One region of the Rhizobium sp. F40D2 genome, then DNA from elsewhere that is predicted to be linked to it. Evidence: riboswitches for the same ligand, from Rfam matches in the RefSeq annotation. Region 1 holds a riboswitch; each other region holds the start of a gene.
What was found. Region 1 has a riboswitch for cobalamin ahead of ACS4RS_RS15830 (ABC transporter substrate-binding protein). Riboswitches for the same ligand answer to the same signal wherever they lie in the genome.

Region 1 (7,388 bases):
ATGACGCGTCGACCTCCTGGACTCCGGAACATTGGCAACGGCAACGTACAAGGATGAGGCTCTTTTGGACGTTGGCGTCTGTCGACCCGATGCCTGATCCCCTCATGCTCTATTCCCGCGCCATCGCCTGCCAGGCGGCAGGCGGGCTGGCGAAGGCACGGTTGCAGGCGCGGGGGTGGCGCCAAGCGACTATTCTTGCGCTCGGCAATATACTTGTGAGATTGTACCGATATACATGCGATACTGCCGATGCAGGCAGCGCGGGGGCTTCGATGACATCCGTGAGGGTCAATGAGCTGATATCGGTGGCGGGGCAGCCCGATGCCGCCGGTTTTGCTGCTTTTGCGGCAGACGGTTTTGCCGGCGTCATCAATGCCCGGCCGGATGGCGAGGAGCCGGGGCAGCCGGGCGATGCGGCGGAAAAGGCTTCCGCCGCCGCCGCGGGGCTCGCCTACAGCTTCGTGCCGGTAAAAGGGGCCGAGATCACCGAGGCCGATATCCGCGCCTTCCAGAGGGCGATGATGCAAGCGAAGGGGCCGGTCGTCGCTCATTGCAAGAGTGGCACACGGGCGCTGACGCTCTATGCGCTCGGAGAGGTGCTCGACGGGCGGATGCAGCCTGGGGAAGTCGAGGCCTTCGGTCAAAACCTCGGCTTCGATCTTGCCGGCGCACGCCGCTGGCTGGAAAAGCGGGCAGGGCAGGCGGTTGTCGTGAAGGCCTTCTTCGAACCCCGCACCTGCAGTGTGCAATATGTCGTTTCGGACCCGGTAACGAAACGCTGCGCCATCATCGACCCGGTGCTCGATTTCGACGAGATGTCGGGTGCGACGGGAACGACCAATGCCGACGCCATCCTCGCGCATATCGACAGCGAAGGGCTAACGGTCGAGTGGATCCTCGACACGCATCCGCATGCCGATCATTTCTCCGCCGCCCACTACCTCAAAGGAAAGACCGGCGCGCCGACGGCGATCGGCGCCCATGTCACCGAGGTCCAGCTGCTCTGGAAGGAAATCTACAACTGGCCGGCACTCGAAACCGACGGCTCGCAATGGGACCGGCTGTTTGCCGAGGGCGACACTTTCGAGATCGGCGGGCTTAAAGCCCGTGTAATGTTCTCGCCCGGCCATACGCTTGCCTCGGTGACCTTTGTGATCGGCGACGCCGCCTTCGTGCACGACACCGTATTCACCCCGGATTCCGGCACGGCGCGCACGGATTTTCCCGGCGGCAGCGCCAGCGCCCTCTGGCACTCGATCCAGGCCATCCTGTCGCTGCCCGAGGAGACCCGGCTCTTTTCCGGCCACGACTATCAGCCTGGCGGTCGCCATCCCCGCTGGGAAAGCACGGTGACCGCCCAGAAGGGCGCCAATCCGCATATATCGGGCATCGACGAGGCCGGCTTTGTGGCGCTGCGCCAGGCGCGCGACCGTACGCTGCCGAAACCGAAGCTGATGCTGCACGCGCTACAGGTCAACATCCGCGGCGGGCGGCTGCCCGAGCCGGAGGAGAACGGCCGGCGCTATCTGAAGATTCCGTTGGATGCCTTGTAGCACGCAAGGCGCAACGTTGCGGCGCGTGCTTCGAGGCTTCGCCCTCCCGGGCTGCGCACCTCAGCATGAGGGAGGTTGGCGGATGCCGCGCCCACAACCATCCCTCAAACGATCTCCTCCACATCCGTCCTGCCAAAATCATTGCCCACATAGAGCAGCCGACTCGGTTACGGATACTCGCATGGCGCTCTCCTGCCCGGCCGGTGCGGCCTGGTTCTTCCGGCTAATTTAGACCAGTCATATAGAGACGCCACCGCGACTATTTTCCTTTGATATGGTTGAAGGGCGCCGGTATTGGCGACCTACCCAAATAGAATCCCCCGCAATAGTTGTTGACGCCGCGCGGGCCGGCGACGTAACTGGGTGTGACGGTTCCCTGAAGATGACTCCAAGGGGATTAATAGGGAACACGGTGAGGACGACCCAGAAGGGACCGAGACCGTGGCTGCCCCCGCAACTGTATGCGGATTGTCGATCATCTCAGGTGTGGTCAGCGACCGGCCATCTCTGAAGGGCTTATAGCTTCGCCACTGCGATATATTGCGGGAAGGCGGATGAAAGACGGATATCCGCAAGCCAGGAGACCTGCCGTCAATCACGATCCAATTAACCGGGCGGGGATGCCCGGACAAGGAACAGACATGATTGACCTTCTGAACCTCCGCCGATTTCCGGCATGCATCCGTCTCGATTGGACCTCCTGCGGCTAGCGCGCGTCAGCGTGCCTTTGGCCGCGCGTGCGGCATTGCCGTGCTTTTTCCTTCAATCGAGGTTTTCATGCGACAGATTCTCGCCACCATGACATTTGCATTCGGGCTGATCGGCCTTGCTGCACCGAGCCTTGCCGCCACCCAATATCCTTTGACCATCACCAATTGCGGTGAGCAGGTGACTTTCCAGAAAGCGCCGTCGAAGATCGTTTCGATCGGCCAGGGCATGACCGAAATTCTCTTCTCGCTCGGCCTTGCCGACAAGATCGCCGGCACGGCCGTCTGGGTCGGTCCCGTCCTGCCGCAATATGCCGAGGTCAACAGCAAGATAAAGCGTCTCGCCGACAATGATCCGAGCTTCGAATCCGTCGTCGGGCGGGAGCCCGACCTGGTGGCGGCCGAGTTCGAATGGCATGTCGGCGCGCAGGGCTCCGTCGGCAACCGGGAGCAGTTCCAGGATCTCGGGATCAATACCTATCTCGCGCCGGCCGATTGCGTCGCCAAGATCAACACCGATGGCGGCGACGGTGTGCGCAAGGAGCTGTTCACGATGGAGCTGATCTATCGTGAAATCGCTGAGCTCTCGGAGATCTTCGACGTGAAGGAGCGCGGCGATGCGCTGATTTCCGAGTTGAAAAAGCGCGAGGCGGATGCCGTCGCGTCGATATCAGCCGCGTCGGGCAAGAGCCTGCCTATCGTCTTCTGGTTCTCCAGCAAGGAAGTCAACGGCGACGCCTTCATCGCCGGCAAGAACAGCGCGCCTGCCTATATCCTGAAGGCGATCGACGCCAGGAATGTCGTCACGACCGAAGAGGAATGGCCGCTGGTCGGCTGGGAAACCATTGCCCAGGCGAACCCGGCCGTCATCGTGCTCGCCACCATGGACCGGCGCCGCTATGCCGCCGACGATCCGAAGGTCAAGATCGATTTTCTCGAGAACGATCCCGTGACCAAGGAGCTCGATGCCGTCAGGAACAAGCACTTCGTGATGATGGACGCGCAATCGATGAACCCGACGATCCGCACGATCGACGGCATCGAGACCTTGGCGAACGGCATCAAATCCTTCGGCCTGTCGCAGTGAAGGCAGTGTCGGTCAGGCAACAAGGATGGTGGGCGCTTGGCACGCTCACCATTTCAGCCATTTTCCTTCTCGGGCTGATGATCAGTCTCGCCGTTTCGATCGGCGAGATCGCGATCCCGCTGGCGACGACGGCGGAGGCAGTCTCCAACCGCCTGTTCGGAACGCAATTCGAGCTCAGCCGCATCCACCAGGGCATCGTCTGGGATTATCGTCTGAGCCGGGCGCTGGTTGCAGCCAGCGCCGGCGCGTCGCTCTCGCTCTGCGGCGCCGTCCTGCAGGCGCTGCTGCGCAATCCGCTGGCCGAGCCCTATGTGCTCGGCATCTCCGCCGGCGCCTCGACGGGAGCCGTCTGCGTGATGATCCTCGGCTTCGGCTACGGTGTTCTCGGCCTGTCCAGCGGCGCCTTCATCGGCGCGGTTGTTGCCTTTCTGCTGGTCGGCTTCCTTGCGACGGGTGCGGGGGGAACCGGCGAGCGCATCATCCTGTGCGGTGTTGCCGGTTCGCAGCTCTTCACTGCGCTGACCTCCTACATCGTGACGACATCGGCGAATGCCGAGCAGGCACGCGGCATCCTGTTCTGGCTTCTCGGTTCGCTCAGCGGCGTGCGCTGGCCGGATGTCTATCTCTCGGTGCCGATCGCGCTCACAGGTTTCCTCATCTGCATGGCCCATGTCAGGGCGCTCGATGCCTTCGCCTTCGGCTCGGATGCGGCCGCCTCGCTCGGCATCGCGGTGCGCCGCGTCCAGATCCTGCTGTTCGGCCTGACGGCGGCGATGACGGCAAGCGTCGTCAGCATGGTCGGCTCGATCGGCTTCGTTGGCCTGGTCATTCCGCATGCCGCCCGCTTCCTCGTCGGACCGGGTCATCGACGGCTGCTGCCGGCAACGGCGCTCGGCGGCGCGATCTATATGGTCGGCGCCGATATCGTCTCGCGCATCATCATCCCGCAACAGGTCCTGCCGATCGGCGTCGTCACGGCGCTCTTCGGCGCGCCGGCCTTCGCCGTCATCCTCTATCGTGTGCGGAGAAGCGCATGAGCATTACCATCGACGCGGTGAGTTTCGCCGCCGGCGATACGGTCATCGTCAACGGCGTCAGCCTGACGGTGACAAAGGGCAAGGTGCTCGGTCTGCTCGGGCCGAACGGGTCCGGCAAATCGAGCCTCCTGAGGCTGATCTGCCGGCTGCGCAAGGTCCGCAGCGGCGTCATCCGGCTGGGCGAAGACGATATCGCCTCGCTGTCGCGCGCAGCCCTTGCCCGCCGTATCGCTTTCGTCGAGCAGCAGTCGACGACCGATACCCAGCTGACCGTGCGCGACGTGGTGCGGCTCGGCCGCACGCCGCATCGCGGGCTGCTTGCGCCCTTGGGCGCGGAGGACGATGCCGCCGTCGAGGAAGCGCTGGTGCGGGTCGACATGCAGGCGAGGGCGGGCCAGCTCTGGCAGACGCTGTCGGGCGGCGAGCGCCAGCGTGTCCATATTGCGCGATCGCTGGCGCAGACGCCGAGCGAGCTGCTGCTCGACGAGCCGACCAATCATCTCGATATCCAGCACCAGCTCGACATTCTCCAGCTGATCTCGAAGCTCGGCATCACCTGCATCGTCGCGCTGCACGATCTCAACCTGGCGGCGATGTTCTGCGACAGCCTGGCGGTGCTTCAGAAGGGCGAGGTCGTTGCCTCAGGCGCGCCGGAGCATGTGCTGACGGAGGAGATGATCGGCCGGGTTTTCGGCGTTCGCGCCCATGTCCAGAAATCGGCCGTGCATGGCCGGCATCATGTCCAATACGTCATGGATTGAGGAACGGCCGGGACTTTCGATCTCAACGATGAGGTATGACCTCACTGGCCTTTTTCATGGACTGGCGTATGATTTCTCGGGGCGCGCGCGTGCGCCCCGCCCGGTCGAACGGAGTTTCGAGATGCTCGAACGAAATCAGTTTCCCTTGCGCCCCGTCATCCCCGGCTTCGCCGTCGCCTGGGTCATCATCATTTCAGGTGCGAGCGTCGCTCTCAGCCTGCTTTTTGCCTGCGTCACTCCCTTCGTGGCCCTGGCGGCGGTATCGGCGGTCATTCTTCCCCGGCGCATGGCGCTAACGGCGGTTCTGCTGGCCTGGCTCGCCAACCAGATGGTCGGGTATCTCGTGCTCGGTTATCCCCAGACTTGGGACAGCTATGCCTGGGGTCTGGCGATCGGTATTGCTGCATTCGCATCCCTGGCCGCAGCGCTCGGCGCGCTTCGCCTTGCCGCCGGCCTCAGCGTCACCGCGGCTGGCGCCTTCATGGCCGGCTTCGTTGCCTATGAGGGCGTGCTCTTTGCTGCGACGGCCGTGCTTCCGTCAGGCGAGGGAGCGTTTTCGGCGTCGGTGGTGGCGAATGTCCTGATGATCAATTCTCTGGCCGCGATCGGCCTTATCTGCCTTCATGCCGGCGCGGCGGCTACCCGTGCGCTTGTTGCAAGTCAGCCGGGACCGGCGCTGCCTTAGATCTTTGCCTCGATACTAGTCGTTTGCCAACGCTGAGGTGAAATACGCCAAGCATGGGTTGAGATCGTCGCCGGCAACGGCTATCTCGTTCCGACCCGCAAGCGGACCCTCCGCGAACGACAAGGCGCAAAGCTCCCATGATCCCCGATTTCCTCGTCACCCATTCCGGTGGCTTCCATGCCGATGAATTGCTGTCGAGCGTCATCCTGACCCGGCTTTTCCCTGAGGCGCGTATCGTCCGCAGCCGGGCGTCGGAATGGATCACGCCGGGGCAAGGCCGCATCATCTACGATGTCGGCGGTGCCTACGATCCTGCTGCCGGGATATTCGATCACCACCAGCGCGGCGCGCCGACGCGCGAAGATGGCCAGCCCTACAGCTCGTTCGGCTTGATCTGGAAGCATTACGGCCGTGATTATCTTGCGGCCTCCGGCCTTCCCGAAGCCCATGTCGAGGCGGTGCACGGCTCTTTCGATGCCGGCTTCGTGCTGCCGATCGATCTGACCGACAATGGCGCGCTCAGCCCATCGGGGCCGTTGGCGGGCTTGACCCTGCCGGCGCTGCTGGAGACCCTGAAACCGGTTTTCGACGAAGCGGAACCCGAGGCCGACGATCGCGCCTTCCACGCGGCGCTTGCCATTGCCCGCAGTTTCGTCGAGGCGAGGATCGCCCAGAGTGCTGCAAAATTGCGGGCCGAGGCGATGGTACATCGGGCAATCGAGGCTGTGGGGCAGGGGCGCGTTCTGGAGCTGCCGAGGGGAATGCCGTTCCGTCCCGCCATCGTCAAGGCGGGCGCCGATCACCTGCTGTTCGTCGTCCATCCGCGCGAAAAGGATTGGTGCGTGACCGGCATCCGCCGCGCCGAGGAGGGTTTCGAGCTCAGGGCCGATCTGCCAGCAGCCTGGGCCGGTCTCGCCAATGGAGAGCTGGAGGCGGTTTGCGGCATAGAAGGCGCGAGCTTCTGCCACAACGGCCGCTTCATCGCCGCCGCCAGGACTCGCGAGGCAGCACTTGCCATGGCCGATTTGGCGGTGACGGACGCGCTTTCGATCGCGGTGTAGTGGCCATTATCTGCGTCGGGTTCACCTGATCTCATATGCGTTCAGGCGACCCCAACTGTGAGGCGATTGACTTGCATCCGCGAAGGATTAAGCTTCGAGCCATAACAACCACCACCCACACGCGAGAGATAATGGAGGGTGTGAGTGGCCGGCGACCTTGAGGAGGATGAGGTTTGCCATGGATTACCGTGTTGTTCTGCTGATTGGTGCAACTGTGACTGCCCTTTTCCCCGGTCATGCCGGGGCGCAGGAGGGTGATGCGACGGCGGGTGCCACTGTTTTCAAGAAATGCGCGACCTGTCATGTCGTCGAGTCCGACACCAACAAGGTCGGTCCGTCGCTGAACAAGCTGTTCGGCAGGAAGGCCGGGACGCATCCCGATTTCGCTTATTCGGCCGCAATGAAGGCGGCCGGCGAAGGCGGTCTCGTCTGGGACGAGACGGTGCTGCGCGACTATCTCCATAATCCGAAGGCAAAGGTGAAAGGCACGAAGATGG
Region 2 (7,388 bases), 300 kb from region 1:
TGCCGATTATTGCACCGAGCTCTCGCAGGCCGAAACCAGGATGATCGACAATATCGGCTATCTCCAGGACCGGCGCAACGAGCTTGCCGGCCGGAACGGCGCCGATGATGCCCGCCGCGAACTGATGGCCGCGCTCGACCGCAACGGCTGCAACAGCGAGAATTTCTACGCACCCTCCGAACGCAGCGCCAACGACCCCGCCCCAAGCGTCGAGGAACAGGCGATGCGCTCCGATACCTTCATACCGCTCGGCGGCGGTCAGGAGGCTGATCCGCGTTACGGCCTGCCGCGGGCCGATATGCTCTCGCCGGTCAGCACCATCTGCGTGCGCAGCTGCGACGGCGGCTTCTTCCCGATCAGCTCGAACGCCACGTCGGTCGATTTCGGCCGCGATGCGCAGACCTGCGCCAAGATGTGCCCCGGCATCGAGACCCAGCTTTTCTATCGCGACGTGACGAGCACGGAAGCCTCGAACATGATCTCGGTCGCAACCGGCACACCCTACAGCGCCATGAAGAACGCCTTCGCCTACAAAAGCCGCGCGCCCGGCGAGAAAAACGCCTGCGCCTGCAATCTCACCGCCTATTACGACGAGATGCGCGGCAATCAAGCGATAAGCCAGCCACCGCAACAGGGATCGATCACCACCATCCACACCAATCCGCCGGTGAAGGATAGCGCGGCAGCCGCCGCGCCGCAGCCATCGGTTCCGGATCGTCCCTACGACCCCACGCAGAACAAGGTCCGCCAGGTCGGCCCCCAATTCCTCGCCGGCGACCAGGGCTCGATCGACCTTGCCAATCCTGCCGCACCCGGCCCGCAGCCGCAGCAGCAGTGATCGCTACCTCTCGCTCCTTCCCCAGCCATCGTGGAAGACGGTTTCCTCGAGCGGCAGCCGCTGCCGCCAGCCTTTGACCGAGAGTTCCGGCTGGTCATAGAGCCGCTCGACGAAACCGGCGCAGAGCCAGGCAACCACCTCGATATGCTCGGGTATGCCGAGAATGGTCTTCAGGTCGGCTTCGCGAAAGATGCTGACCCAGCCAATGCCGACCCCTTCGGCGCGGGCCGCCAGCCAGAGATTCTGAATGGCGCAGACTGTGGAATAGCTGTCCATCCGCGGGTTGTGCGTGCGCCCCAGCACCACGCTGCCGCTGCGGGTGGGGTCACAGGTCACGCAGATGCCGAGCGGCGCCTCCACGATGCCTTCGAGCTTGAGGGCGCGGTAAGCCTGCCGCCGCTCGCCCTCAAACATCAATGCCGCTTCCTCGTTGGCCTTGGCAAAGGCATCCCGGATGCGCGCTCGCACCGTTGGACTTTTCACCAGAATGAAATTCCACGGCTGCATGAAGCCGACGGAGGGTGCGTGGTGGGCGGCCGTCAACAGCCGTTCCACCACGTCGTCGGGCAAGGGCTCAGGCAGGAACTGGCTGCGAACGTCGCGCCGCGTCATGATCGCATGATAAACGGCCTCGCGTTCGGCCAAGGAAAAACCGGACGCCACTGACAGGGCATCCTCATCAAAGGGTCGCATCGTCAAATCCCCAACAACGCAACCGCCCGCCGTCCGCGCGGGTTGGGTCTATCTTGCCAGGCCGGTCTTCTGACTCGGCGTCATCCGTCTGCCGCAGCCTTCCCGGCGAAAGCCAGTGGCATGATGAAGCGGCGAACGTCAGCCTTACAGCGTTGGGCACGTTCCGGTCTTGCACCGGATTCCCGATTCTCCCGCTTGAAAAGCGGGCACCTGACGGCGCATCTATTTCAGCAAACTGACTCTGCGGCAAGCGGCCTCATGCCGCATTCAACTGCCTGTGACATCGATCGCGTGGACAGCTGCGCATCGCTGCCGTAGAAACGAACAGATCCCAACCGACGCCCGTGGCGCCGCAATTTTTCTCTTTGCAGCCCGGTTGCCCGCGCCCCGCCAGACACCCATGACCCTTGCGGTCGCCCTGTTCATGGAACAGATGATTCCACAGCCATTCGCCATGGCCTTCGGCCATGTTGCCAGCAGCCAGGCGACCGCGATCAACGCCATTGCCCAGCGTATCTCCATGACGATGGGCGTGCCGATCGCCGGTGGTATCCTGGAAATTTCGACCAGCTTCCACGGCGGCAAGCTGCTAGTCTCGGATTTTCACACCGCCTTCTTCAGTGTCTCAATGATTTCGGCGCTGGCCTGCATCACCTTCCTGCGCCTGCCGCGCGATGCCGGCGCCAAACTGACGACGTGCCGCCGCAAGCGCCACCAAGGCGAGCCCAAAGAGGCGATCGCAGAAAACAGCTGATCAACCCAAATTGCCGGCCGGCGCAGCGGCGAAATGACACGCGTCCTCTCCGGCTTACCCTTCCACTTTATGATTTGTTCACACATCAAAGACACACTGCGTCTGCGCGTTTTGGGTTGCTATCAGGACATGGGCATGAGCGCTCGTGATGCAACCGTCAGCGTGGATGCCCGTGTTGATACGCCGGTCGGAACAGATCTGACTGAGCCGCAATTCCAGGCCCCACGGAATGTTCCAGTTTTTGAAAACGATGCCTCTGACAGCCAAGCTCGCGGCGATTATCGTGACCGTCAACCTTTGCGGCATCTCAGCCTTTGCCACCTACACCTGGATGTACGAAACCAAGGCGTTGATCGATGGCGCCAAGGCGAACTGGTCCAAAGATGCGGAGCAGTTTGCGTCCCTGGCCGCCGGTGGTGTGAAATGGGGCAAGGCGAACGCCGTTCGCGAGGCCTATTCGCTCTACCGCGACGACCCCTCGCTTGATCTTGTGCAGTTTGCCGCCTTCAACGCCGAACCTGCCGCCGTCGATACGTGGACGCGCGATGGCATCAGCGGTTTGCCCGCACCCGCCGATCTGGCAAAGAGCCTCAGCGCCAAACCTGAGAAAACGACGATCGATGACAGCGGAATATCTGCCGGTGTTGTGACGATCATCGCGCCGCTTCCGCTGGATAAATCGGGCAAGGCGACCGGCTACGTCGTCACCAATTGGTCGGTCGAAAAAATCGCTGCCGAAGTCAAGCAGAAGGTGCTGATTTCGCTGCTGACGCAGTTCTTGATCACCGCAATCGCCGTTGTCGCCTTCCTTCTCGCCATGCGTAGCCTTGTCGGCCGCCCCCTCCGAATTCTCAGCGAGCGGATCAGCGCGTTGCAGAAAGGCGATCTCGCCTCTCCTGTCACCTATAGGGAAAATGGCGACGAGATCGGTTTCCTCGCACGCGCCCTGGAAGTTTTCCGGAACGAGGCGATTGCCAAGGTCGAAAGAGAGCAGGCCGCGGCCGAGCAGAGCGCCTCATTCGACGCCGAACGGGCGCGGAACGCATCTTTGACGGAAGAAGCCAGCAACGCTCAGCGGCTGGTCATGACAGCGCTCGCAAATGAATTGGAAAAGCTCGCCGCCGGCGACTTCTCGATACACCTGGCCGATCTCGGCCCCGAATTCGACAAACTGCGGCAGGATTTCAACCGCATGGTCGAAGCGGTCGCGGCTGCATTGACCGAGATCAAGATCGCTTCCGTTGCGGTTGAGGGCGGGTCGAGCGAACTTGCATCCTCCGCCGATCAGCTCGCCAAGCGGACCGAACAGCAGGCGGCAGCCTTGGAACAGACCGCCGCGGCACTGGATGAGGTGACCACCACGGTCAGAGTGTCGTCGCAGCAGGCCGAGAGTGCCGGGAAGCTGGTCGAGGAAACGAAGCGTAGCGCTCATGTCTCGGCGACGGTGGTGCGCGACGCGATCGGGGCGATGGACCGGATCCAGACCTCGTCGAGCCAGATCGGCCGCATCATCGGCGTCATCGATGAAATCGCGTTCCAGACGAACTTGCTGGCGCTGAACGCCGGCGTCGAGGCGGCGCGCGCCGGCGAAGCCGGCAAGGGTTTTGCGGTCGTCGCGCAGGAAGTGCGGGAACTCGCCCAGCGGTCCGCCAACGCGGCGAAGGAAATCAAGAACCTGATCAGGGTATCCGGCCAGGAAGTGGCAGCCGGCGTCGGGCTGGTGAACGAAACAGGCGATGCACTCTTGAAGATCGAGGAGCAGATCAACCGCATAAGCGACAGCATCGCCTCGATTGTCCAGTCCTATCGCGAACAGGCGACCGGCCTGCAGGAAATCAACGGCGCCATCAATCAGATGGATCAGGCCACACAGCAGAACGCGGCGATGGTCGAAGAGACCAACGCTGCCTGCCAGGAACTGCGCACACAGGGACGCCTTCTGCAGGATTCGGCCGGCAGGTTCACTGTCGCAGCCTCTCCCGCCAGCCAGCCCAAAGCAGCTCAACCAGATCGTCAATCTCGCCCGGAACAGAGAGTATTTTCGCAGCGCCATGCGGGCAGCGCCGCTATCGCCGCTTCTCCCGATGCCTGGGAAGAGTTCTGACGCCAACTTCGTTCGATAAGCTTTCAATCCTCAACACCCCAAAAATCGGGAAGGGAACAGTTATGAAGAAAGTCGTGACCGCATTTCTTTTGGCCTGCACCGCAGTCGCCGTGCCCATGGGCGTATCCATGGCGCAGGATGCGAAGCTCGCCCCGATCTCCGACTACGTGGCAAGCGACATAAAGCCCTGGCTGAACGACCCGGTCATCATCGAGGCCATCAAGGCGCAGAATGCCGCAAACGCCAATCTGGGCCAGGCCGATATCGACGCCCTCGACAAGAAGTGGCGCGCCGAGGTCGATGGTTCCGACCATTCGATGATCGACGGCGTGCTCGGCAATGCGCTGTCGAAATTCCTTCAGGAAAAGAAGGCTGCCTCCAATGGCAAGATTGCCGAGGTGTTCGTCATGGATGCAAAGGGGCTGAATGTCGGTCAAAGCGATCCCACCTCCGACTACTGGCAGGGCGACGAAGGCAAGTTCCAGAAATCCTTCGGCGCCGGCAAGGACGCCGTCTTCGTCGACGATATCGAAAAAGACGAATCGACCCAGGCGCTGCAATCGCAGGCAAGCGTCACGATTTCCGACGACAAGGGAACACCGATCGGCGCCATCACCGTCGGTGTGAACGTCGACGCTCTCTGACCTCAGCTCTGCTTCATATCGCCCAGAAGCCGCGCGCTTTTGGGCGATATATTCCTCAGCCCTGGGGGAGTGATTGGGTCCTGTAGGGCGGAATTTTCAAGCCGCAAATTCTGCGTGACAAAATGCTGCCGCGCCGTTACATAGGCCGAATGTCGATCACTTCAAACTACGCCTCGCGATTTTATGCGTACCGCTGCTCTCAGCGGATGCGGGTCCATGCGTAACTGAATTCGACGCGACGACAACCCGAACAGCCGCTAGTCTACCTGGCGGCTTTTTGTTCCGCACGGTATGACCAAACAGGAGCATACCGTGTCTGATACCATTGACGATCTCCGTATCCTCGAGATCACACCCCTGACCAAACCCGCCGATATTATTGCGGAAATCCACCGCGACGCCGTGGTTACCGAAACCGTGACCAGCAATCGTGATGCGATCCATAGGATTCTCCGGGGCGAAGACGATCGCCTGGTTGTCGTCATCGGCCCCTGCTCCATCCATGACCCGATTGCCGCCCGGGAATATGCCGCACGGCTCAAGGAGCAGCGGCGGCGTTTCTCCGACGATCTGGAAATCGTCATGCGCGTCTATTTCGAAAAACCCCGCACCACCGTCGGCTGGAAGGGCCTGATGAACGATCCGCATCTCGACGGCAGCTACCGCATCGAGGAAGGGCTGCGCATCGCTCGGCGCCTGCTGCTCGACATCAATGCCATGGAGCTTCCCGCCGGGGTCGAATTCCTCGACACGATCACGCCGCAATACATCGCCGACCTGGTCAGTTGGGGAGCGATCGGCGCGCGCACGACCGAAAGCCAGATCCATCGCCAGCTCGCCTCCGGCCTCTCCTGCCCGATCGGCTTCAAGAACGGCACCGATGGTAGCGCCCGCGTCGCACACGATGCGATCCTGGCCGCCTCGCAGCCGCACCACTTCCCCGCCGTGACCAAGGACGGACAGGCGGCCATCGCTTCGACCACGGGCAATGAGGACTGCCACATCATCCTGCGCGGCGGCAAACAGCCGAACTATGAAGCGGCCGACGTCGAAGCGGTGGTCGGCGAAGCCATCAAGCTTGGCGTCACCCCGCGCATCCTGATCGATGCCAGCCATGCCAACAGCAGCAAGGATCCGATGAACCAGCCGCGCGTCGTAAAATCCGTGGCCGCGCAGATCGCCGCCGGAAACCATCACATCAAGGGCATGATGATCGAGAGCAACCTCATCGCCGGCCGCCAGGATCTCGTCCCCGGCAAGCCGCTGGTTTACGGCCAGTCCATCACCGACGGCTGCATCGACTGGGACATGTCGGTGGCGACGCTGGAAGACTTGGCGCAGTCTGCCCGCGAGCGGCGCAAGGCAGCCATCGCAGCCTGAGCAGCACTATCAAGCGCGGCGGGCAGATATCCCGCCGCCCATTCACAGGTCAATCTTCGTCCAAAAGACGCAGGCCCTCATCGGTCCAGAATCCGCCCTCTGGCTCCGGTTTGACCAGACCAAAGGAAGCCAGCACTTCGACCGCGTCTTCGCCGGCACTTATGGACTTGTGAACCAGCCCGTTTCGTCCATCATCCATATACTGAAGACACTTGGAGGCCAGAGCTTTAAGGATCGCTCTTTCTTCAGGTGTCATTGAAATTAAGCTTCCCTGCTCGGTCAAAACTTGGGACGGTGATTGTTAATACAATCTCGCCACCCACCACCCCGTCATCAATGTTGGCTCGATCGCGGTGAGGGCTTTTCACGACGTGCGCCGGTGCAGGCACTTAGAGGCGACGACCATATTATAAGCGGTCACAGTTCGAATAGAGTCGAGATATTCATTCTCGTCATAAACGACGTCACCTAAAAACAGGAGCGCAATCTTGTCCTGTGACTGGAGCACAAGCTCCTCTTCCGGCGAAAGCGGCAGGTCATCGAAAAAGCTCATGGCATTATAGTTCCTGAAGTACGTCTCCTTACCGCAAGCATATCTCATATCGTGCTGAATATAGAATTTGGCGATGGGAACCGCCATCTGATTTAAAGCCTGAGACTCTTGGTATTTTCCGAACAACCGCAGATACTCCACCGGAAACGCGGCAAAGAAAAAAATAGGACAGCAGGTTATGATGGCTAATGTCCCGAACAACACGGCGCGCACGATCGATTGACTTCCTTTAACCTCATTGGCGGGACCTATCTAGGCCCATTACCATATCAGATGGCGAAGCCCTATAGAGAACATACTGTCCTCACCGCCCCATCATTATCTGGCGGCCGGGTGGCTAATGTTGAAGGCATCTTCGCGTCTCTCCAGGGCGCGGCCAATGCTTATTCCGGAAGGGTTGCGTCAGGCTTAAGGCGGCCACC
Region 3 (7,388 bases), 170 kb from region 1:
CGCCCTCGCCCAGCCCGCGCGGTACCCGCGCCAGCGCCACGGTCAAATCCGTCAGCAGCCGCCCCTCGGGCGACACGCCGAACACATGCAGCCCATCCCGGATCTGCATTTCCTTCAGGTCGCAGAGATAGGCGTCGAGCTTCTTCAGCGCTTCGCCTTCGCTTTCGCCGCTCTTTATGCCGGCATCCCGGTCGAGGCCGATATCGGTGACCAGATCGAGGATTTGCCGGCTGAGCAGGCGGATGCGGCGGGGATCGCCGCCGGAGGCCTCGTAATATTCGTCGACCAGCGCTTCGAGATCCTTGAGCGGCCCGTAGCTCTCGGCTCGCGTCAAAGGCGGCGTCATGTGATCGATGATGACGGCGGCAGTCCGGCGCTTGGCCTGCGTGCCCTCGCCCGGATCGTTGACAATGAAGGGGTAGAGATGCGGCATGGGCCCGAGGATCGCCTCGGGATAACACTCCTCCGACAGCGCCAGCGCCTTGCCCGGCAGCCATTCGAGATTGCCGTGTTTGCCCATGTGAATGACGGCATCGGCGCCGAACGCGCGCCGCAGGAAAGCATAAAAGGCGAGATAACCGTGCGGCGGCACGAGATCCGGCGAATGATAGCTCTCCTTCGGATCGATATTATAACCGCGCGCCGGCTGAATGCCGACGAGGACGCCGCCGAAGCGGGCGAAAGGCAGAGCGAACACACCCTCGCGAAAATACGGATCGTTCTCGGGATCGCCCCAGCGGGCCCTCACCTCATCCTGAATCTTGTTGGGAAGAGAGTCCAGGAAGCTGTTGTAGAGACTGAGCGAAAGCGTTTCGCGGATGTTCCTGCCATCATGCCCCGAATTGGTCGGCCCTTGCATCAGATGCCGGATCAGCGCATCGCCGTCGGTCGGAATATCGGCGAGCGGATAACCCGCCGCCGCCATCGCCCGCAGCACCTCGATGCTGCCGGCAGGCGTATCCAGGCCGACCCCGTTGCCGAGCCGGCCATCGCGGTTCGGATAATTCGCCATCACGAGCGCGATGCGCCGGTCGCGAGCCGGAGTGGCGCGTAGCCGCGCCCAGTTGGCGGCGAGTTCCGCCGTATAGCGCACCCGGCCGGCATCCGGTTCACTGGCGACAACGTTGGTCTCGACGGCAGCATCGTAAAGCGCCGCCGTCTTGAAGGAGACCGCCCGCGCCAGCACCCGGCCATCAACTTCGGGCAGCGCCACGTTCATGCCGAGATCCCGCGCCGACAGGCCTTGCGCCGAAGCTGTCCATGTCTCCCGCGACGAGGCCGACAGGATCGCCTGCAGCACCATTGCCCCGTTCGCCTCCAGCACTGTCGGCTGCCGGTTGGCGCCGGGTGCCGAGACCGCAAAGCCGGTCGTATTGATCACGACATCGGGTTTCAGCGCTGAAAACACGCTTTCGATAATGCCTGTCGAAACCGGATCCTTGAGGCTATAGGCAAAGACTGGTAGCGGCCGAAGGCCTTGCGCCTGCAAGGCGTCGATCAGCGCCTCGATCGGCTTGGTCTCGCCGCTCTGCACGAGGGCGCGGTAGAAGCTGATGGCGGCGATTGGCCTCACCGCCACCTTCTCCGTCGAATGCGCGGTCATCCGCCGCCACTCCTCGACCCCGATCAGCTCCTGCCCCGGCCACCAGATGCCGGCCTTCATCAACGGCACCGCCGGCGCCGGCTTCTTCGCGCCCGACAGCATCGCCCCGGCATAATCGAGAAAGGCGCGCGCATTGGCGTCGCCGCCCTCGATGAGATAGGACCAGAGTGCATCGAGATCGTCGGCAGCGAGGTTCGAGAAGGGTACCAGCCCCGCATCCGGCCTCGCATCGCCCGGCAGCACCGCAATCTGCGCGCCGGCGCGGGAGGCTGTCGCATGCAGCGCTTCCAGCGCATAGCGGAAATAGCTGGCGCCGCCGAGCGCACGAACGATGATGAGCTTGGCGTGCCGCGCCGTGCGCTCGACATAGGTATCGACCGACATCGGGTGCTTGAGGCTCATCAGGCTCGCAAGCCTCAGCGAATGCGGCCCACCGCAGGCGCGATGGGCGGCCGCGATCGCCGCAAGCTCGCTGTCGGCAGCCGACAGGAACAGGATATCGCCCGGCGTCTGACCGAGATCGATCGCCTCCTCGCCGTCGCTGATCGTTCCCTGCTGGGCCAGAAGCAGATGCATGGGTTTACGCCAGCGCCTCGATCGCCGCCTTGACCGCGCCTTGATCCATCTCATGCAGACCGATGACGACGAGGCGCGTGCCGCGCTTTTCGCCAGGCGCCCAGGCGCGGTCGAAATAGTGGTCGATGCGGCTGCCGACGGCTTGGAGCTGCAGGCGCATCGGCTTGCCCGAAACATCGACGAAGCCCTTGAGGCGCAGCACGTCATGGGCTGATATGATGCTCTTCAGCGACTCGGCGAAGCCGGCGGGATCGGCGACCGGGCCGAGATCGACGACGAAGCTGTCGAATTCGTCATGATCGTGCGGCGTGCCGTCCTCATGCTCCAGCTCGTGGTGAGACTTGCGGTTGGCGATATCGTCCTCTGTGCCTATGCCGAGGCCGAGCAGGATGCCGGCCGGCACCGCGCCGTTTTTCGCCTCGATCATCGCCGGTTTGCGCTGGGTGCGGGCGGCGACCTCGTCGCGCACCCGGCCGAGACCGGCCACGTCGATCAGGTCGGTCTTGTTGAGCACAATGAGATCGGCGCAGGTGAGCTGATCCTCGAACAGTTCCTCGATCGGGCTCTCGTGATCGAGCGATTGATCCTCGCCGCGCGCCGCCTCGACGGCATCGTGGTCGTCGGCGAAACGTCCGGCGGCGACAGCCGCGCTGTCGACTACCGTGATGACGCCGTCGACGGTCACCTGGGTACGAATATCAGGCCAGTTGAAGGCCGCCACCAGCGGCTGTGGCAAAGCCAGGCCCGAGGTTTCGATGACGATATGGTCGGGCCGCTGCCCGCGTTCCAAGAGCTTCGTCATCGTCGGAATGAAATCGTCGGCAACCGTGCAGCAGATGCAGCCATTGGTGAGCTCGATGATATCGTCCTCGCTGCAGTTCTCCGCACCGCAGCCCTTCAGTACCTCGCCGTCGACACCGAGATCGCCGAATTCATTGATAATCAGCGCGATCTTTTTGCCGCCGGCATTGGTAAGCAGGTTGCGGATCATCGTCGTCTTGCCGGCGCCGAGGAAACCGGTGATGACGGTCGCAGGAATCTTATGTTGGCTCATGGATTTAACCCTTCATTTTCAGCGGCAGGCCTGCCGCGATGAAATAGACTTCGGCGGCCTTTGCCGCGATCATCTGGTGGAGCCGGCCGGCATGATCGCGAAAATCCCGCGCCATCCGATTGTCCGGCACGATGCCGAGGCCGACCTCGTTGGAAACGAAAACAAGGCGCGCCTTTGCCCGCGGCAAATAATCGGCGAGCGCCAAAAATTCCGCCGCCATATCGCGCTCCGCCATCATCAGATTGGTGACCCAGAGTGTGAGGCAGTCGATCAGCACGACCCGGCCCTCACCGTCGATGGCGGCGAGCTTGCCGACGAGATCGAACGGCTCCTCATGCGTCGTCCATGACGGGCCGCGATCAGCCCTGTGTTGGGCAATGCGGGCCTGCATCTCTTCGTCCCAGGCCCGGCCGGTCGCGAGATAGTGGCGATCAAGGCCGGTTGAAACGACAACGTTTTCGGCAAAGCGGGATTTACCGGAGCGTGCGCCGCCGAGGATGAAGACTGTAGTGATCGATAGAGCGGTCGTCATGCGCAAACGGCCCTTTGACGGGGTACTGCGCTCCACCCACCCTCATTCCTGTGCTCGTCACAGGAATCCAGCCACGGCGCGTCCGCGCCGTGAATGACTCTCATTCGGGAAGGTAGTCTCCCGCGCCCAAGGACTTGGGTGCACTGGATTCCTGTGACAAGCACAGGAATGAGGGTGGAGAGGAAAGTGCTCCCCTGCACCGCACGAGGCAGCGCCGAATTCAATCGTTCAGCCAAAACAACCTCCGTGCTGGCAGCGGGTCTCTTGCCCAGGGTTGGGCTTTTCGCCCGGCACGAGTGGCAGGTCTCCTGGCTCGCGGTTGTCGGCCGCGATCGGGGCGGACCGGAAACCGGTCGCCCCTGATCGTGCCAGCGAATCTGCCTCGCCTTCCCGGCTGCATTGGTGAAGAAGTGGACGATTCGTAGAAATGGAGGCGTCCGACCCCGGTTGATCACCATGCATGTCCAGTGGCTTTTCCGGCATGCCGCCCGTCCCGCCCGCCGACACGATTGCATGCGGGCAGGAAGGGCTCGATGCCGGATGGAAGACCCTGACCGCTCTACAGTCGCGGGGTCGGCTGTGATGAAGGCGCCCGGTGTGGGTCCGCCCCGTCACATTCCCTTTTCATCCGGAAGGCATAACGCCGATCCGGAACCATCCGTTATATCCGAGGATGGTCAGATGACCATCCGCGTGGGATGGTCTTGAGGCCATCCGTTGAGGGATGGTTAGGCAAGGTGAGGAGTGAAGTCAACCGGCCTTGACGGCCGGCCGCCGGCGGCAAGGCAGGCACGTTCATTGAAACACGACTTACTCCACCAGAAATATCGTCATTTATCAGAGGTTTACGTCATAAATATTTGACCCGCGCGCCGGCTTTTCGCCGCAATTACACTGCAAGCGGACTGCGCCATCGCCCTTGACCGGGCCTCTTCCTGCCTAGTTGTCTTGCCATGCTTATGAAATTGGATCGGCGCCGGTTCCGAGCGCTGCGTGTTTTCTTCGATCCGGGGCGGCTGCGCGCGCTGACCCGCCGCAGCGAAGTCGGCCTGTCTCTGGCGGGCGCTGTCGTCGGCATTGCCTCCGGTCTTGCCGTGACCGGCATGAGCTTCGTCTCGAATGAACTGCATCAGTTGGTCTTCGGCATCGCCGACAGCGAAAGACTGAGTTCGTCGGTGATCGGCGACAAGCTGCTGCTACTCACCGCCCCGGTCATCGGCGGCATCCTGCTCGGCCTGTTGCTCTTCATTTTGGCCAAACGCCGTAAGAAGCCGATGGTCGATCCGATCGAGGCCAATGCGCTGCATGGCGGCCGCCTGTCCTTGACCGACAGCATCATCGTCGCCGTGCAGAACCTGATCTCCAATGGTTTCGGCGCCTCCGTCGGCCTGGAGGCCGGCTACACCCAGCTTGCAGCGGGCCTCGCCTCGAAATTCGGCCTGAAGCTGCAGCTTCGCCGCGCGGATCTGCGCGTCCTCGTCGGCTGCGGCGCAGCCGGCGCCATCGCCGCCGCCTTCAACGCGCCGCTGACCGGCGCCTTCTATGCCTTCGAGCTGATCATCGGCACCTATACGATCGTCTCGCTGACCCCTGTGGTCGTCTCAGCCCTCGTTTCCACCCTGATCGCAAGGCTGCTCACCCATGGCGATTTCACTATCGACATCGGCAGCTTCGGCACAGTCGTGCCGGCCGATTATATCCCGGCGCTGCTGCTCGGCGCGGTCTCAGCCGGCGTCGGCATCCTGATCATGCAGGGCGTCGCCTTCGTCGAAGAACTGGCGCGGAAGAGCGCGATCGCCCCGCCCTTCCGGCCAGCGCTCGGCGGCATCGTCGTCGGGCTGCTGGCGATGATCTCGCCGCAGGTGCTTTCGGCTGGCCACGGCGCACTCCATCTGAACCTTTCCCGCGACGTGGCCGTCCCGGCGCTGATCGGCCTCTTCCTGTTGAAATCCTTGGCTTCGGCGATCTCGATCGGCTCGGGCTTCAGGGGCGGCCTGTTCTTCGCCTCGCTGTTCATGGGCGCCCTGCTCGGCAAGCTCTTTGCCTATTGCGGTCCCTATTTTGCCGATGCGACGCTGACGCCCGTCATTTATGCCGTGGTCGGCATGAGTTCGCTTGCCGTCGCCGTCATCGGCGGGCCGCTGACGATGACGTTCCTGGCGCTCGAAATCACCGGCGACTTCCCGATCACGGCGCTGGTGCTCGCCGCCGTCATCACCTCCTCGCTCGTCGTGCGCTCGACCTTCGGCTACTCCTTCGCCACATGGCGCTTCCATCTGCGCGGCGAAAGCATCCGCAGCGCCCATGACGTCGGCTGGATCCGCAACCTGACGGTGGACAAGCTGATGCGCGCCGACGTCAAGACGGCAAAGGCGGGCATCTCGCTGGAGGAATTCAAGCAGGCCTTCCCGATCGGCTCGACCCAGCGCGTTATCCTCGTCGAAGAGAGCGACAAATATGCCGGCCTCGTGCTGGTGCCGGAGATCTACGCCAACCCGACCGACGCGCAGGACGAAGGCAAGACGCTCGCCGATTTCATCCACTACCGCAACGATTTCCTGCAGCCGCAGATGAATGCCAGGCAGGCGGCGGCGATCTTCGACAAGAGCGAAAGCGAAGCACTCGCCGTCGTCAACAACCTGATCGAACGCAAGGTGATCGGCCAGCTCAGCGAAAGTTATACGCTGCGCCGCTACAGCGAAGAACTTGACCGCCGCCGCCGCGAGGTCTCAGGCGAAATCTGAAGGGCTGCTATGACCCTGCGCCGGCCAGCCGGAAGACGTCGGCCTTCTTCGACACGCCCCGCAATTCGAACGATCCGAGATACTCGCAGGGGACGGCTGACGTCGCCGCGAAGCTCTCCGACAGCAGCAGGTCCTGCTCGAGCATTCCGCAGAGCCTTTCCAGCCGCGAGGCTTCGTTGACCGCCCTGCCGATCACCGTGAAGTCGAGCCTGTCGTGGGCGCCGACGTTTCCGTAGAAAACTTCGCCGAGATGCAGCACGACATCGATGCCGATATCGGGGCCTCCGTTGCGCGTCCGCTCGCGATTGAGCTCTTCGTTGGCCTTCAGCAGATTCTGCGCCGAAGCCAACGCCGCCCTGCAGGCTTTTTGCGGATCCTCGGCCTCGGTCGGAAAGATCGCCAGCACGCTGTCGCCCATGAATTTGAGGATCTCGCCGGAATTTTCCTCGACATGCCGGCCGATCAGCTCGAAATGCTCATTGAGAAACCCGACGATCTCCGCGGGCTGATAGACCTCGGTCAAAGCCGTGAAATTGCGAAGGTCGGCCAGCAGGATGGCGGCATCGATGGAACCGCCCATTCCTCTGCGGGTTTCGCCGGCAAGGATGCGCGCACTCGTTCTAGCGCCGGTATAGACCGCGAGGATGTCGCTCGCCGTCTTCGACACCGCCACGCGGTAAGCCGCCAGTCCGAGTGCCGGGAATAGCGCTGCGACGACCGCCAGTTGATCATCGGAAAATCCGCCCGGTGCATCGCTCGTCAGCGAGAAACCAAGCCCGCGCAGCGCGACTTCCTTCGGGAATTCGAAAAGGCTGATCACGTGATCCGTGCCCCCGGAAAGCGCAAACTCGTGAAGCTCGGTATAATCGAGACCCTCGC

Region 2: another riboswitch for cobalamin. It lies ahead of bluB (5,6-dimethylbenzimidazole synthase); the one in region 1 lies ahead of ACS4RS_RS15830 (ABC transporter substrate-binding protein).
Region 3: another riboswitch for cobalamin. It lies ahead of cobU (bifunctional adenosylcobinamide kinase/adenosylcobinamide-phosphate guanylyltransferase); the one in region 1 lies ahead of ACS4RS_RS15830 (ABC transporter substrate-binding protein).

Annotation. Positions count from the first base shown of each region.
Region 1 covers NZ_CM131436.1:3,301,471-3,308,858, forward strand. The annotation lists gene blh (bifunctional sulfur transferase/dioxygenase Blh) at 273-1,553, shown strand; cobalamin riboswitch at 1,906-2,160, shown strand; gene ACS4RS_RS15830 (ABC transporter substrate-binding protein) at 2,331-3,347, shown strand; gene ACS4RS_RS15835 (iron chelate uptake ABC transporter family permease subunit) at 3,344-4,384, shown strand; gene ACS4RS_RS15840 (ATP-binding cassette domain-containing protein) at 4,381-5,145, shown strand; gene ACS4RS_RS15845 (hypothetical protein) at 5,267-5,830, shown strand; gene ACS4RS_RS15850 (MYG1 family protein) at 5,968-6,891, shown strand; gene ACS4RS_RS15855 (c-type cytochrome) at 7,070-7,388, shown strand, end outside.
Region 2 covers NZ_CM131436.1:3,603,115-3,610,502, reverse strand. The annotation lists gene ACS4RS_RS17370 (DUF2865 domain-containing protein) at 1-838, shown strand, start outside; gene bluB (5,6-dimethylbenzimidazole synthase) at 842-1,531, opposite strand; cobalamin riboswitch at 1,574-1,760, opposite strand; partial or broken gene ACS4RS_RS17360 (MFS transporter) at 1,881-2,285, shown strand; gene ACS4RS_RS17355 (methyl-accepting chemotaxis protein) at 2,515-4,389, shown strand; gene ACS4RS_RS17350 (hypothetical protein) at 4,452-5,033, shown strand; gene ACS4RS_RS17345 (3-deoxy-7-phosphoheptulonate synthase) at 5,346-6,413, shown strand; gene ACS4RS_RS17340 (hypothetical protein) at 6,463-6,669, opposite strand; gene ACS4RS_RS17335 (hypothetical protein) at 6,778-7,179, opposite strand.
Region 3 covers NZ_CM131436.1:3,468,837-3,476,224, reverse strand. The annotation lists gene cobN (cobaltochelatase subunit CobN) at 1-2,179, opposite strand, end outside; gene cobW (cobalamin biosynthesis protein CobW) at 2,184-3,233, opposite strand; gene cobU (bifunctional adenosylcobinamide kinase/adenosylcobinamide-phosphate guanylyltransferase) at 3,238-3,765, opposite strand; cobalamin riboswitch at 4,047-4,439, opposite strand; gene ACS4RS_RS16680 (chloride channel protein) at 4,719-6,509, shown strand; gene ACS4RS_RS16675 (adenylate/guanylate cyclase domain-containing protein) at 6,517-7,388, opposite strand, start outside.